DNA from 4 places in the Paenibacillus sp. NPDC056722 genome. Region 3 is predicted to be linked to each of the others. Evidence: predicted binding sites of a transcription regulator. Region 3 holds the regulator's gene; each other region holds the start of a gene.

Region 1 (3,146 bases), on a different contig from region 3:
TTCTCCCGATTTCTTATACAAACGATTGCTCCCGCTTGTCGACAGCGGGGTCCCTTATGTTGTGATTGAGCTGTTATTCTCGCCTTCTGCCAGACTCAACCGCCTGTCAGAACACGAAATTCATACAGCTCCCGGCTGTATGACAACCCACGGATGCGAACACAATTAGGGGTATACTCGCAAATCCGTCCGCCAAGCTCCAGAATATCCTCTGCTTCCCCGCCTTTGACAGCCACCGCTACAAGAGTCTCGGATAACGCCGAGGCCAGCAGATCGATATCACTTTCCAGCACTCTATATGTAAAATCCATTTTCTTCTATTCGCTCCTTGACCTTAGCGCTTATTTAATAGTAATAATTACTATTAATAATATAGCTGTATTTAATCACTGCTGCAAGCCTTAAATTCCCTCCCGCAGCAATAGCGGAATAAAACAGTTGTTGCCGGACAAGCTATTTACACGATCATAAACTATTTATAAAGGAGCAATACGCAATGGGCATTCTAAGTGGCAATCCTAAAGACGAACCCATGCACTACGGCGAAATCTTCGGTGTGTGGCAATTTTCCGCCAAAGCAAAAATGACGCTATCCGCCCTCCAGGCCTACCATTATCATGCAGGCGATCAGGACTTGAAGAAAATTATTGATGATCTGATGGATCAGGCTCAGGGGGAAATCAAAGAATGCGACAAGCTCCTTAAAGCCTCCGGCGTCTTCCCTACCCCTACACTGCCGGATCGGCCTTCCACCAAGCTGGCGGACATTCCAGCAGGGGCCCGATTCTCCGATCCCGAGATTGCCGCTGCGCTCTCTGCCGGGGTGGCCATGAGCCTCGTCGAATGCAGCCAGATTATGGGCATGTCCATCCGCGAGGATGTCGGCGCCCTCTTCATGAAGATTCATGCCGCCATGGCCTCCCTTGGACTCGCACTCCTACGGATCAATAAGCAGAAGGGCTGGCTCATCCCGCCCCCGCTCCAGCTTAAACGCCCGGAACCCGTGCCGGTCTAATCCCTTCTCTCTGATCCTGCGCAAGCAGGGTCTTTTTCCATTATTGAAGGCATCCTCCGCTTACGCGGCCCCATGGTAATGGGAGGTTCATGGTAAGACTTTTTCTTCTTTCAGAAGCAATTTTTTACCAATGACAAGCATATTCATAAGACATGCCTAAATGTGGAGATGTTGAATATGAGGTCATGGTCCAAATACGCCATCATTTTGCTGGGAAGTTTGCTTATTGCCGCAGGGACCAACTTTTTCCTTGTCCCTTATAAAGTTCTGGATGGCGGAATTATCGGCATAGCTCTCATTATCAACTATTTGTATGGTATCAATATCGGAATCGCCATTGTGGTCTGCAGCCTGCCCGTGTTTTTGCTGGCCTGGCTCAAGAACCGCGATGTCTTCCTCAATAGCCTGATAGGCCTGTTATGTTCATCTCTGCTTATTGAGCTCGTGGCCCCTTTCCAGTACCACTTCCTCTATTACATAGAACTTGGACCCATCTCAAGTGCAATTATCGGCGGATTTCTGATGGGACTCGGCCTTGGGCTGATGCTGCACTTTGAAGCCAGCACCGGGGGCACAGATCTGCTTGCCCACTTTATTACCCGCTATGTGCCACTGAACGTCGGGGTCATCATCTTCGTGACGGATGCTATGATCATTGGTGCTGGCGGCCTGCTGATCTCCAAGGAGACCTTTGTTCATTCCCTCTTCACCATCGCCTCCGGCGCAGTGGCTACCGGACTTTGCACCCTGCAAGACTGAAACGAATGGAAATAAATATGCATATACACGATCATATGTTCGTATTATAATAACAATCAACTATCCCGCCCGTCAAAATAACGCCTCTACGTATCTGCTTCTACTGCCTTTACCTGGAGAGTGACGAATATGAATAAAGAACGCATCATTATGCTGTCCGACTGCCAAAGCTTCTATGCCTCAGTCGAAAAGTCCGCCAATCCCCAATACAACGGCAAACCCCTCGCCGTTGCCGGAGACCCGGCCAGACGCAGCGGTATTATTCTCGCCGCCTGCCCCCTCGCCAAGCAACAGGGTGTAAGCACTGCTGAAACTCTGAAGGAAGCCTTGGCCAAATGCCCTGAACTCATCGTGGTCCGGCCCCGCATGCAGCATTACATTGATGTCTCCGCCCAAATCACTGGCATTCTGCGCACCTTCAGCGACCTCGTGGAGCCCTACTCCATCGACGAACAGTTTATAGATATTACAGGCAGCACCTCCCTGTTCGGCAGTCCGCAGCAGATTGCCGCTGCTATTCAGGACCAAATCTCCAAAGAAACCGGCGTATATGCGCGGATCGGCATCAGCTACTCCAAGGTCACGGCCAAGATGGCCTGCGATTTGTGGGCCAAAAAAATCAAGGGCGGCCTCTTCACCCTGGCACGTCAGCAGCTCCCGGAACTGCTCTGGCCGCAGCCCATCGGCAACCTGTTCATGGTGGGCCGCCGTATGTCAGCCCATTTTCATAGTATGGGCCTTACAACAATCGGCCATCTCGCCCAAATGCCCCTGGCCGAGCTGAAATGGCGCATGCGTGAGAAGTTCCACAAGAACTGCGATATTGACGCAGAGCTCTACTGGCGAATCGCCGGTGGTCTGGACGATAGCCCCGTGCATCCGGCAACCTACGAGGCTCCGCCCAAGAGTGTCGGTCATCAGATGACACTGCCCCGCGATTATCACACGCTAGCTGAGATCAAGACCGTGCTCTTGGAACTCGCAGAGCTGGTATGCAGGCGTTGCCGACGCCTCGCGGTGAATGGCGCCGTCGTATCCGTTGGCTGCCAAGGCGCCAGCTTCGAAGCGCCGACCGGCTTTTCCAGACAAAGCAAAATGAGTGATCCCACCAACGCCACAAGCCTTGTATACGAGGCGGCCGTGGCCCTCTTCCGGCGACATTGGGACGGCCAGCCTGTACGCCGGGTGAACCTCAGTCTGTCTGAGCTTAGCGATGAGAACCAGTACCAGCTGACGCTGTTTGAGACCCGCCCCCGGTATCGGGAGCTGGAGCGGGCCACTGACAACCTGAAGAACAAGTATGGTGATACGATTATCGGGCGGGCGGCTTCCTTCACCGATTCCGGACTGATCAAGGACCGGGCAGGCAAAA
Region 2 (3,146 bases), 160 kb from region 3:
ACCAAAGACGCTCTGGCTGCGGCGCTGGGTCGTGGTTTGCATATCGATACCTTGGCCATGGATCATGTACAGCGCTTTTTTGACGCACGTAAGGTCGTAATGACAGAGAACAACCGCAAGCAAGCTTTGATTATTGAAGGCACAACTCCACTTCCCAATGAGATTGGCTTGGCCGTGGGCGTAGCTCTGGCGCATGAGGATAAGTATTATATTGTTCTGCCTGGACCTCCGCGTGAGATGAAGCCAATGTTCACGGACAAGGCCAAACCATGGCTACTGCAGCATGCGCTGACGGACGAAATGCCGATTTACTCGAAAATGCTCAAGTTTGCCGGTATCGGTGAATCCTTGCTGGAGGACAAGCTGATTGATTTGATCCGCAATCAGACGGATCCAACGATTGCTCCCTATGCCAAGGAGGGCGAGGTGACGGTCCGCATTTCCACCAAGGCCCCTTCAGAGCATGACGCGCTGAAGAAGCTGGATGTTCTGGAAAAGCAGATCAAGGATATCCTTCCGGAACATATGTATGCGAACATTGACGTACCTCTGGAACAATTGATTGTGGACTGGATGGCGGATGCAGGGCTGACTTTGAGTGCGGCGGAGAGCTGCACTGGCGGCCTGCTGATGGAAAGCATTACGAATATTCCCGGCAGCGCGTCGATGTTCGCCGGTGGCATCGTTTGTTATTCTAACGATATCAAGAAGAAGCTCCTGAACGTACCGAGTGATTTTCTGGAGGGCACCAATGCTCCGGGCGCCGTTAGCCGTGAGGTTGCTGAGGTGCTGGCCGAGCAGGTGAGAATGATTGCGGACAGCGATTTCGGACTGTCGGTTACCGGCGTTGCCGGACCGGGTTATTCTGAACGCAAGCCGGTGGGACTCGTCTTTATCGGAATTGCCGAGCGGAACCGCCAGACTGAAGTGTATGAGCTGAATCTGCAGGGTACACGCGAGAATATCCGGCTGCGTTCGGTAAAAGCACTGCTGTATCGTCTCTGGCGCAGGCTGGAGGAGCGGCAGGTGGAGACTCCGCTGGAAGGCTCCGACTTGTAATCTCTTTGGAAGACGTTGTATAATTGACACATACGGAAGAACCGTGGCGCAGAGCTTTCTATGCCGCGGTTTTTTGTTTGAGAATCATGGTAAGATGATTCTCCTGGCCGCGAAGCTCTTATTATTTGCAACCGGAAGGGGGCTTACAATAAAAGGGAGAGATAGGCCGAAAGTCAAAAAAAACGAATGTATGTTCGAAAAAAAGCTTGGCAAGGTCTTCAAAACACGTTATTATATATATTATAAACAACAGTGAAGGAAGTGGTCTGATTGTCAGATCGTCGTGCGGCGCTTGAGATGGCGCTTCGTCAAATAGAAAAGCAATTCGGTAAAGGTTCTGTAATGAAACTAGGCGAATCCACCCACATGCAAGTGGAAGTTGTACCTAGTGGAGCTTTGGCACTGGATATCGCATTGGGGATTGGCGGATTTCCGAAGGGACGTATTATCGAAGTATACGGACCGGAGTCTTCCGGTAAGACCACAGTTGCGCTTCATGCAATTGCAGAAGTACAAAAGCTTGGGGGACAAGCTGCATTTATTGATGCGGAGCATGCACTTGACCCGAGATATGCTAACAAGCTGGGCGTGAACATAGATGAATTGCTGCTTTCGCAGCCGGATACAGGCGAACAGGCGTTGGAAATTGCTGAAGCGCTTGTCCGCAGTGGAGCGGTAGATATCATTGTTGTTGACTCCGTGGCAGCTTTGGTGCCAAAGGCAGAGATTGAAGGCGACATGGGAGATTCTCACGTAGGTCTGCAGGCTCGTCTAATGTCTCAAGCTCTGCGGAAGCTGTCTGGTGCGATCAACAAATCGAACACCATTGCGATCTTTATTAACCAGCTTCGTGAGAAGATTGGTGTTATGTTCGGTAACCCTGAGACAACTCCTGGTGGCCGGGCTCTGAAATTCTATTCATCCGTTCGGCTTGATGTACGTCGCGTAGAGAGTATCAAGATGGGCAACGATGTTGTGGGTAACCGGACGAAAATCAAGGTTGTTAAGAACAAGGTAGCGCCTCCGTTCAAGCAGGCGGATGTTGATATTATGTACGGTGAAGGGATTTCCAAGGAAGGCAGTCTTGTGGATATCGGTACAGAGATGGATATCGTAAACAAGAGTGGTGCCTGGTATTCCTATGAAGGCGAACGTCTTGGTCAGGGACGGGAGAACGCTAAGCAGTTCCTGAAAGAACATCAGGACATCGCCCTCGTGATTGAGAACAAGATTCGTGAAGCCAGCAATCTGACGACGATTGTGGCTGCTCCAAGTGAATCTGAGATTGCAGCAGAGCAGGAAGAAGAAGAAAATCTGCTGATGGAAATCGAATAGTCTGAATTGAATATTCGCTAAGTATAGGCGCCCTGTGAACGACATAACAGGGTGTCTTTTCATAATCATAAGACGTTGAAGAAGGTATACGATAATTGCAATGAGGTGACAAGCAACATGGTTATACAACTTGATTCGGAGCCGGAAGAGCAGGGGGAGCAGGTGTTATCTGATTTTCCGGATGATGGGGTGCTTGAAATCACGCGGGTAGAGCGGCAGAAGAAGTCGGATCACCGCTACATCATTCATTTCGGCCCGTATACGATGACCGTTCATGAAGATGTCATGATTAAATACCGGATGATCACGGGCAATTCTTTTATCAAGGCTGATCTGGAGGAGATTGTAGTTGCGGATGAGCGCCAGCGCGCTTATGTAGAAGGTCTCCGCTATCTGGAGCGCAAGCCGCGAACTGCGCAGGAGATGGCCCGCCGTTTACGGCAGAAGGAAATAGGAGAGACTATTATTGCGGAAGTGGTGCAGCGGCTGCAGGAGGAACGTTTTATTGATGATCCGCTGTACGCCAAGCAGTGGGCGGAGCAGCGCCTCACGAACCAGCGCAAGGGTAAGATGTGGATTCGGCAGGAGCTGCGTGAGAAAGGAATCGATAAGTCACTGATTGCAGAAGCGCTGGAGAATATCAGCCCGGAGGACGAATTGGCGAGTGCACTCCAGACAGGACGAAAGAAGTGGAATATGATTCGCGGGGAAGTCGTCGACAAAAGGCGCAAGACGGGAGCCTTCCTTATGCG
Region 3 (3,146 bases):
CTTCATTCAGGCCTTCGCTCTTCTGCTTGCGTGCCAGTTCATTAATTCGTGCAACCAATACATCTATATCCAAAGATTTCGCCTCCCTAATAAATTCATTCTAACTTTGCCATGAGAAAAAGAGCTTGTCAAGGTTTACCCCCTGCAAGCTCTCTGATGTTCCTATCTATGATCATGAAGTTCTTAAAATAACGGCACTGTTATAATATCTCCTGCTCGAATATGACTGTCGGTCAATTGGCTCGATCGTTTAATTCCTTCTATATATACGGCTGTCTTCATCTTGGCCGGTTTATTCTTGAGAGCAATGCTCCAGAGTGTGTCTCCAGGTGCAACAACAATCTTCTTCTCTTGCTTCGCAAGATTGACGGGACCAGCAAACACATTACCTACTACAGTAAATCCTGCAACAATCAGCAGCAAAAAAAGAGCTATCTTATAGAAGTTAAATGTTCTAAACAACGGACTTAATCCTTTCGACAGCACCTTGGGGATTTCTTGAATTCTATTTATTATTCCGGAACCTAAAGTTTGTCCTGCAGAGTCAACTTCTGTACCCTCGTCATAGATGCTATGGTATGTACTGTACTTTAACATGATTCATCATCCTCCAAACACTTGTTCTTACTTTCAAAAACAATATAACACGAACATGTGTTTTGATCAATACTATTTTCGAACAATTGTTCCCCTCTTTTTAAATTGCCTTTTTGGATGCAAAAAATGATCCTGATGTGCTTATTTCCCTTGCCGATCTTGCTCATTCCCTCAACGTACTAGTCAATTATTGAATATACCATTCTCCCTACTGTTCTCATCCTTGTTCGCTTCTCTTAAACTATTGATAACGTTAGAACTTATGTTTGTGCGAACGACAGTTCTATGTTATAATTTTCCCAAACATTACTATATGGGGTTGATTCTGATGTCAAAGATTTCGAGTCGCCAGCTGGCGATCCTGGAATTTATACGTAACGAAGTCCGCAGCAAGGGTTATCCTCCTTCCGTACGGGAAATCGGGGAAGCTGTAGGCCTCGCCTCCAGTTCCACGGTGCACGGTCATCTGGACCGTCTTGAGAAGAAAGGCCTGATCCGCAGGGATCCGACAAAGCCGCGTGCCATTGAACTGCTTGGCCAGGAAGACTCGGAGAATGTCCATCAATTTGCCCAGACGATTACTCGTGTTCCTGTTGTAGGTAAGGTTACCGCCGGGGTGCCTATCACCGCAACGGAGAACATCGAGGACTATTTCCCGCTCCCAACGCATTACGTTGGTGACAACAAAGTGTTCATGCTCTCTGTTCTTGGTGACAGTATGATCGATGCTGGTATTATGAACGGCGATTATGTCATTGTGCGCCAGCAGCAAACCGCAGATAACGGTGATATTGTTGTCGCTATGACTGAAGACGATGAAGCTACCGTCAAGACCTTTTATAAGGAACGCGATCATATTCGTCTCCAGCCAGAGAATCCGTCCTATGAGCCACTGCGCCTGAATCGGGTAAGCATTCTGGGCAAGGTCATCGGATTGTTCCGGGATGTCCACTAACTCATCAATAATTCTCTATTTAGAAGACTGTTCCGTTACGCGGAGCAGTCTTTTGTTTATTCATACTCTCTCACTGTGATAACCTTTTTATTTTCAACAACACTTCGCATTAACGGCACCCCTACTCCGCACATATCCTGATATCAAAGGAGTGCTGATCCTATGCCCAATTACCGAATTATCGTCGATTTGACACAACGGATGCTTTATTTGCTGGACAACGATTCTGTAGTCAGAGGTTTCCCTGTTGGAATCGGAACCATGCTGACCACAACACCAGAGGGAGATTATACGATCATTAACAAACAGCCCAATCCCGGGGGCCCATTCGGGGTATTCTGGATGGGACTTTCCAAGCCGCATTATGGCATTCACGGGACGAACGATCCTTCTTCCATCGGACATCAGGTCTCACATGGGTGTATTCGTATGTTTAATCAAGATGTGCTGACACTTGCTGCGCTGGTTCCAATTGGGACTCAGGTGACTATACGGCGTTAAGCTCCCAGTGTCAGAAGATTCGAAATGCAAAAAGCCGTCAGACAATGTCTGACGGCTTGAACATGGAGACGCAATCAAATTAAAGCCAGAAAGATTTAGTGATGATAACCAACAAGATGAAAAGAACCAAGATTGCAGCAGTAGATGTGCCCAAACCGTATCCTCCAGCATATTGACCCATGAGTAATTCCTCCTTTTTTTTATGAAGACACCAAATTTTGCAGTAACAAAAGATCCGCCCTTGAGATAAGATGATTTTTCTTCCCGGCTAACTTATTGTCAGATTAGTTCAGTTTTCTCTTCATTAAATCCAGCAAATACTCAAAATGATCACAAGCAGAATGTAAAGCACCAAAATCGTTCCTGTAGATGTCCAAGGACTTACTACCGGTCCACAATGTTCTGCACCCATGTGAATTCCTCCTTCAGATTAATGACTACAGAACAGAATATGTAACAATACCCTACGAAGTATGGGCAAATTGGAAAAGAAAATGTACTCCTGTATTAGAGGTGAAAGCTTACATTTGAGGGAAATGTAAAAGGTCCACACAAAGGTAGATCTTATTTATTTCTGGCGCGGAAGTATAGTACACTGATAAAAACTAATGTTCGGAGGGCTTTCATCATGTGTGGACGTTACACCATTACAGTTTCTATTGAAGAACTAATGTTGAGATATCTTACGAATGACGCCAGTATCCTTCATTATGCCCCCAGATACAATGCCGCTCCCATGCAGCATATACCGGCTGTGATTCATACAGGCACCGGCAACCGAATCGGTGAACTGCGTTGGGGCCTTGTCCCATCCTGGGCGCAGGACGACAAGATTGGCAACAAGATGATCAACGCCCGCGGGGAGTCTTTATTGGAGAAAGCCTCGTTCAAGAAACTCGTGGCGTCACGACGGTGCCTGATCCCAGCTGACGGCTATTATGATTGGAAACAGGTAGACGGTCGCAAACAGCCCATGAGAATCGGCATGTCGGACGGCAGTATTTTCTCTATGGCTGCTCTATATGATATATGGATGGACCCGAAAGGCCAGAAGCTGGCCACCTGCACGATTATCACAACCACTCCCAATACA
Region 4 (3,146 bases), on a different contig from region 3:
TCCCGATGCGCTGTGTGAGAGAGTCCCTTCGTTTACCAAGGGAATAGTTACCGACATTATGCTTTCCCGTCAATTTGTTTCGCCAGAGGATAAGATTCTGTTTATTGATGATATCATCGCTAATGGAGATGCGGCGCGGGGATTGATCAAAATTATTCAACGTTCCGGCGCAGAATTGGTTGGCCTAGGGGTCGTTGTGGAGAAGAGCTTCCAGGCAGGAGCGCGCACCATCCGCGAACAAGGTATTCGTCTGGAATCCTTAGTCCGGATCAGTTCCCTAAATGAAGGAACAGTTGTCTTCGAAGACTAGAAGGCAGTGGAAACAAAACACAAGCCTATTTTCCAAACAACTTCTTTTCACCCTATGATTTTTCCTTTATAATAAAGCTTAGACATAGGAGAGGAGGCGTCACAATGGGGAAAGAACCGGTGACAGAGCAATTTTTTATTGATAAATTAACCGAGGCCAAGGATCACTTCGAGCGTGCGCTGGATTGCAAACATACGGAGTTTGACGATCTGTACCCCTATATGATTGAACATCCTCAGTTTTTTTGGTACAAACGCTATGTAGCTTGGTCGGAGTTGTTGACCATTACAAGCTTGTGTGAAGAACTGACCTACGCCTGGAGAGAGAAGTTTACGGCGAACCAGGTAGAGTATTTGGAGCAACGTGTGATGTCCGCTAAAGTTCTCGATTTCTGGTTTGAGAAGAATGAAGCGCTGATATAAGGAACAGACACAGGAATAACGGATTTACGAGCAGGAGACCCAGGTGAATTCTCATTTGGGTCTTTGTTTTATGAAAGGAATTCGGATAAGCTATCGTAGAAGGGGGAATGACCATGATTAGCGATGAACAGCTAGATGCCTACCGCATCTCCGGTGAGAAAGTACGTGTGGTACGCGACGGCATTGCCAGCAACGATATTAGAGGAATCGTACTGGCATGGGACGAGTCTCAAGTGATGATTCGCCGCCCTAACAGAAATGTGGTCAAGCTTGATCGAAATTACTTGATTCAGCCTGCCAAGGAACCGAGAAGAGATCCCGATAATATATAGTAATGATAACTTAAACAGCTCCCTGGCCATTCATCCTGGCAGGGAGCTGTTCTGTGTTCCGGGGAATTCCACAGGGATTATATAGATAAAGCTAACTGTACCACATCTTCTTCTCGGGAGACCATGGAGGAGTCCGTAGCAAGGCCGAGATAGGCACGCATACGAAGCATCATCTCTCTGCGGAAACAGGGCCAGAGGATATTCATCTCTCCGATATACCCTCTGCAATTGTATTGTGCTTCTACACCACGTTGATCCTGACGCACGGTGTTGATCTTCAGATGGCGGGAAGTCAGCTCACGATTCACCTCCTGCAACATTAACGAGGCCTTCTTGGCAGCGCCGGAGACAAGCTCTATATAGAGCTGAGGTGTCTTGAACAGACCGCTCTTGCTGATAACCCGGCAATCGCGTTCAAATACTTTATGGATAAATGTTAGCAGCAGGTAGCTTCTCACAAGGGACAGTTCATCTTTGGTAATTTCTTCGGTTGAATTGGAGTTGTTACGCTTAGTAGTCGCCATTATAAATCACCTCATTTATAGTATGCGAACCTTTGTTCTCATTATACATCTTTTCCACTAATAAAAGCAATAATTATACAGAAAATGTTGAGTGACATCATTTTTAAAAATTAGTTGACGATGATCATATTCGCATGGTAAGATATCTCTTGTGTCCAAGAGAATGTGGACTTCATAATATGCGGTCGTGGCGGAATTGGCAGACGCGCACGGTTCAGGTCCGTGTGGTAGCAATACCGTGGAGGTTCGAGTCCTCTCGACCGCATCAAGTTAGTAATCAAAGAGCTCTTGAATTTGTCCTTGTGGCAATTCAGGGGCTTTTTGCATAATCGGAATAGTGACATTACAAAACTAAGGGAGGGTGGAGATGACTCCGCTTCAAGAACGCGAGGAAGGACCACAGCATAAAGAACTGCTCAGCCGTGTCTGGATCAGGTTGGAAGACTGTTTCCGAGAAACGGAGCGTTCGACTTACCGTCTGTTGTATGAAACTGCTCCTGCTTATGTGCTTATTGTTGCTGCCAAGCGGCACGGCAATATCGTCATTAATGGCATGTTGTACCCGCTAACCCCTCATACCGTATATATCGTGATGCCCGGGCAGCGAGTGGAAACAACTTATGATTCAGATGGGGATCAAGTGCTGTATCGGTTTCATGTAGAAACGGATACTCCCGAAAAATATGGTGCTCAGCAGGGGCGTATATTGCCGGATCTGGCCCGGGTGAGCGTGAATGCAGACACACTGCTACTGTCTTTCTGTGAGAAAATAATGTTTCACTGGCATACGGACGATGCTGCAGACCGCTTTGTCAGTCAGGCGGGATTTCAGGAGCTCTTGCATCTGTTGTTCAAGAACCAAGGCCAACACGAGGCTGCGCTGGATCAAGTGCGTATGTATATAAATGATCATTTTCGAGAAGGGATCACGGTCGATCACTTGTCTGAGCTTGCCGGTATGAGCCGGTATTATTTCATGCGGTCATTTAAAGACCGATTCGGTCAAAGCGCTATGGATTATCTGACAGAGCTTCGCACGAATCAGGCTAAAAGTTTACTGGATGAAGGCCAATCCCTGCAAGAAGTTGCTGAAGAGGTCGGTTACAGGGATCGCCAGTATTTCAGCAGCCAGTTTAAAAAGCATGTAGGAATGTCGCCAAGTATCTATATTGCGAATCGAACCTGCAAAGTAGCAGCATATAGCTGGCCTAATGTCGGGCAACTACTTAGTTTACAGATCATTCCGTACGCTGCTCCAATTGATCAGACCTGGAGTGACGATTACCGCAAGAAATACCGTTTTGACATTAAGGTGCCTTTGGGACATGACTACGATTTCAATAGGGAAGCCTTATGGAGAGCAAGGCCAGATCGGATTGTTGCACTAGATGAAATGGTTCCCGATGAAGAGAAAAAGAAGCTTCGTCAGATAGCGCCTGTATTGTTCCTACCCTGGCACTCTGTAAGCTGGAGAGAGCATTTGAAAAGGACTGCCGAGTTTCTGGACCGGGATAAGGAAGCAGAGAGCTGGCTCGGCCGTTACGATAAGAAAGCTGAA

Evidence for each region. Region 3 encodes LexA, which represses DNA repair genes until DNA is damaged. Its sites were predicted from a motif close to CGAACATATGTTCG; they were not measured.
Region 1: the regulator LexA is predicted to act here: its motif matches at 1,803-1,816, upstream of ACFRAM_RS13430 (DNA polymerase IV).
Region 2: the regulator LexA is predicted to act here: its motif matches at 1,243-1,256, upstream of recA (recombinase RecA).
Region 4: the regulator LexA is predicted to act here: its motif matches at 1,614-1,627, upstream of ACFRAM_RS23940 (YhjD family protein).

The regions. Positions count from the first base shown of each region.
Region 1 is NZ_JBHTYV010000004.1:432,419-435,564, forward strand. Features, by position in the region: gene ACFRAM_RS13415 (hypothetical protein) at 96-311, opposite strand; gene ACFRAM_RS13420 (DUF3231 family protein) at 497-1,015, shown strand; gene ACFRAM_RS13425 (YitT family protein) at 1,193-1,774, shown strand; gene ACFRAM_RS13430 (DNA polymerase IV) at 1,904-3,146, shown strand, end outside.
Region 2 is NZ_JBHTYV010000001.1:432,261-435,406, reverse strand. Features, by position in the region: gene ACFRAM_RS02075 (competence/damage-inducible protein A) at 1-1,059, shown strand, start outside; gene recA (recombinase RecA) at 1,330-2,394, shown strand; gene ACFRAM_RS02065 (regulatory protein RecX) at 2,512-3,146, shown strand, end outside.
Region 3 is NZ_JBHTYV010000001.1:274,482-277,627, forward strand. Features, by position in the region: gene ACFRAM_RS01325 (DUF896 domain-containing protein) at 1-73, opposite strand, end outside; gene ACFRAM_RS01330 (LysM peptidoglycan-binding domain-containing protein) at 184-597, opposite strand; gene lexA (transcriptional repressor LexA) at 926-1,552, shown strand; gene ACFRAM_RS01340 (L,D-transpeptidase) at 1,715-2,053, shown strand; gene ACFRAM_RS01345 (sporulation protein YjcZ) at 2,133-2,234, opposite strand; gene ACFRAM_RS01350 (SOS response-associated peptidase) at 2,682-3,146, shown strand, end outside.
Region 4 is NZ_JBHTYV010000013.1:108,184-111,329, forward strand. Features, by position in the region: gene ACFRAM_RS23925 (xanthine phosphoribosyltransferase) at 1-310, shown strand, start outside; gene ACFRAM_RS23930 (hypothetical protein) at 415-732, shown strand; gene ACFRAM_RS23935 (hypothetical protein) at 846-1,064, shown strand; gene ACFRAM_RS23940 (YhjD family protein) at 1,142-1,588, opposite strand; tRNA gene ACFRAM_RS23945 (tRNA-Leu) at 1,770-1,853, shown strand; gene ACFRAM_RS23950 (helix-turn-helix domain-containing protein) at 1,956-3,146, shown strand, end outside.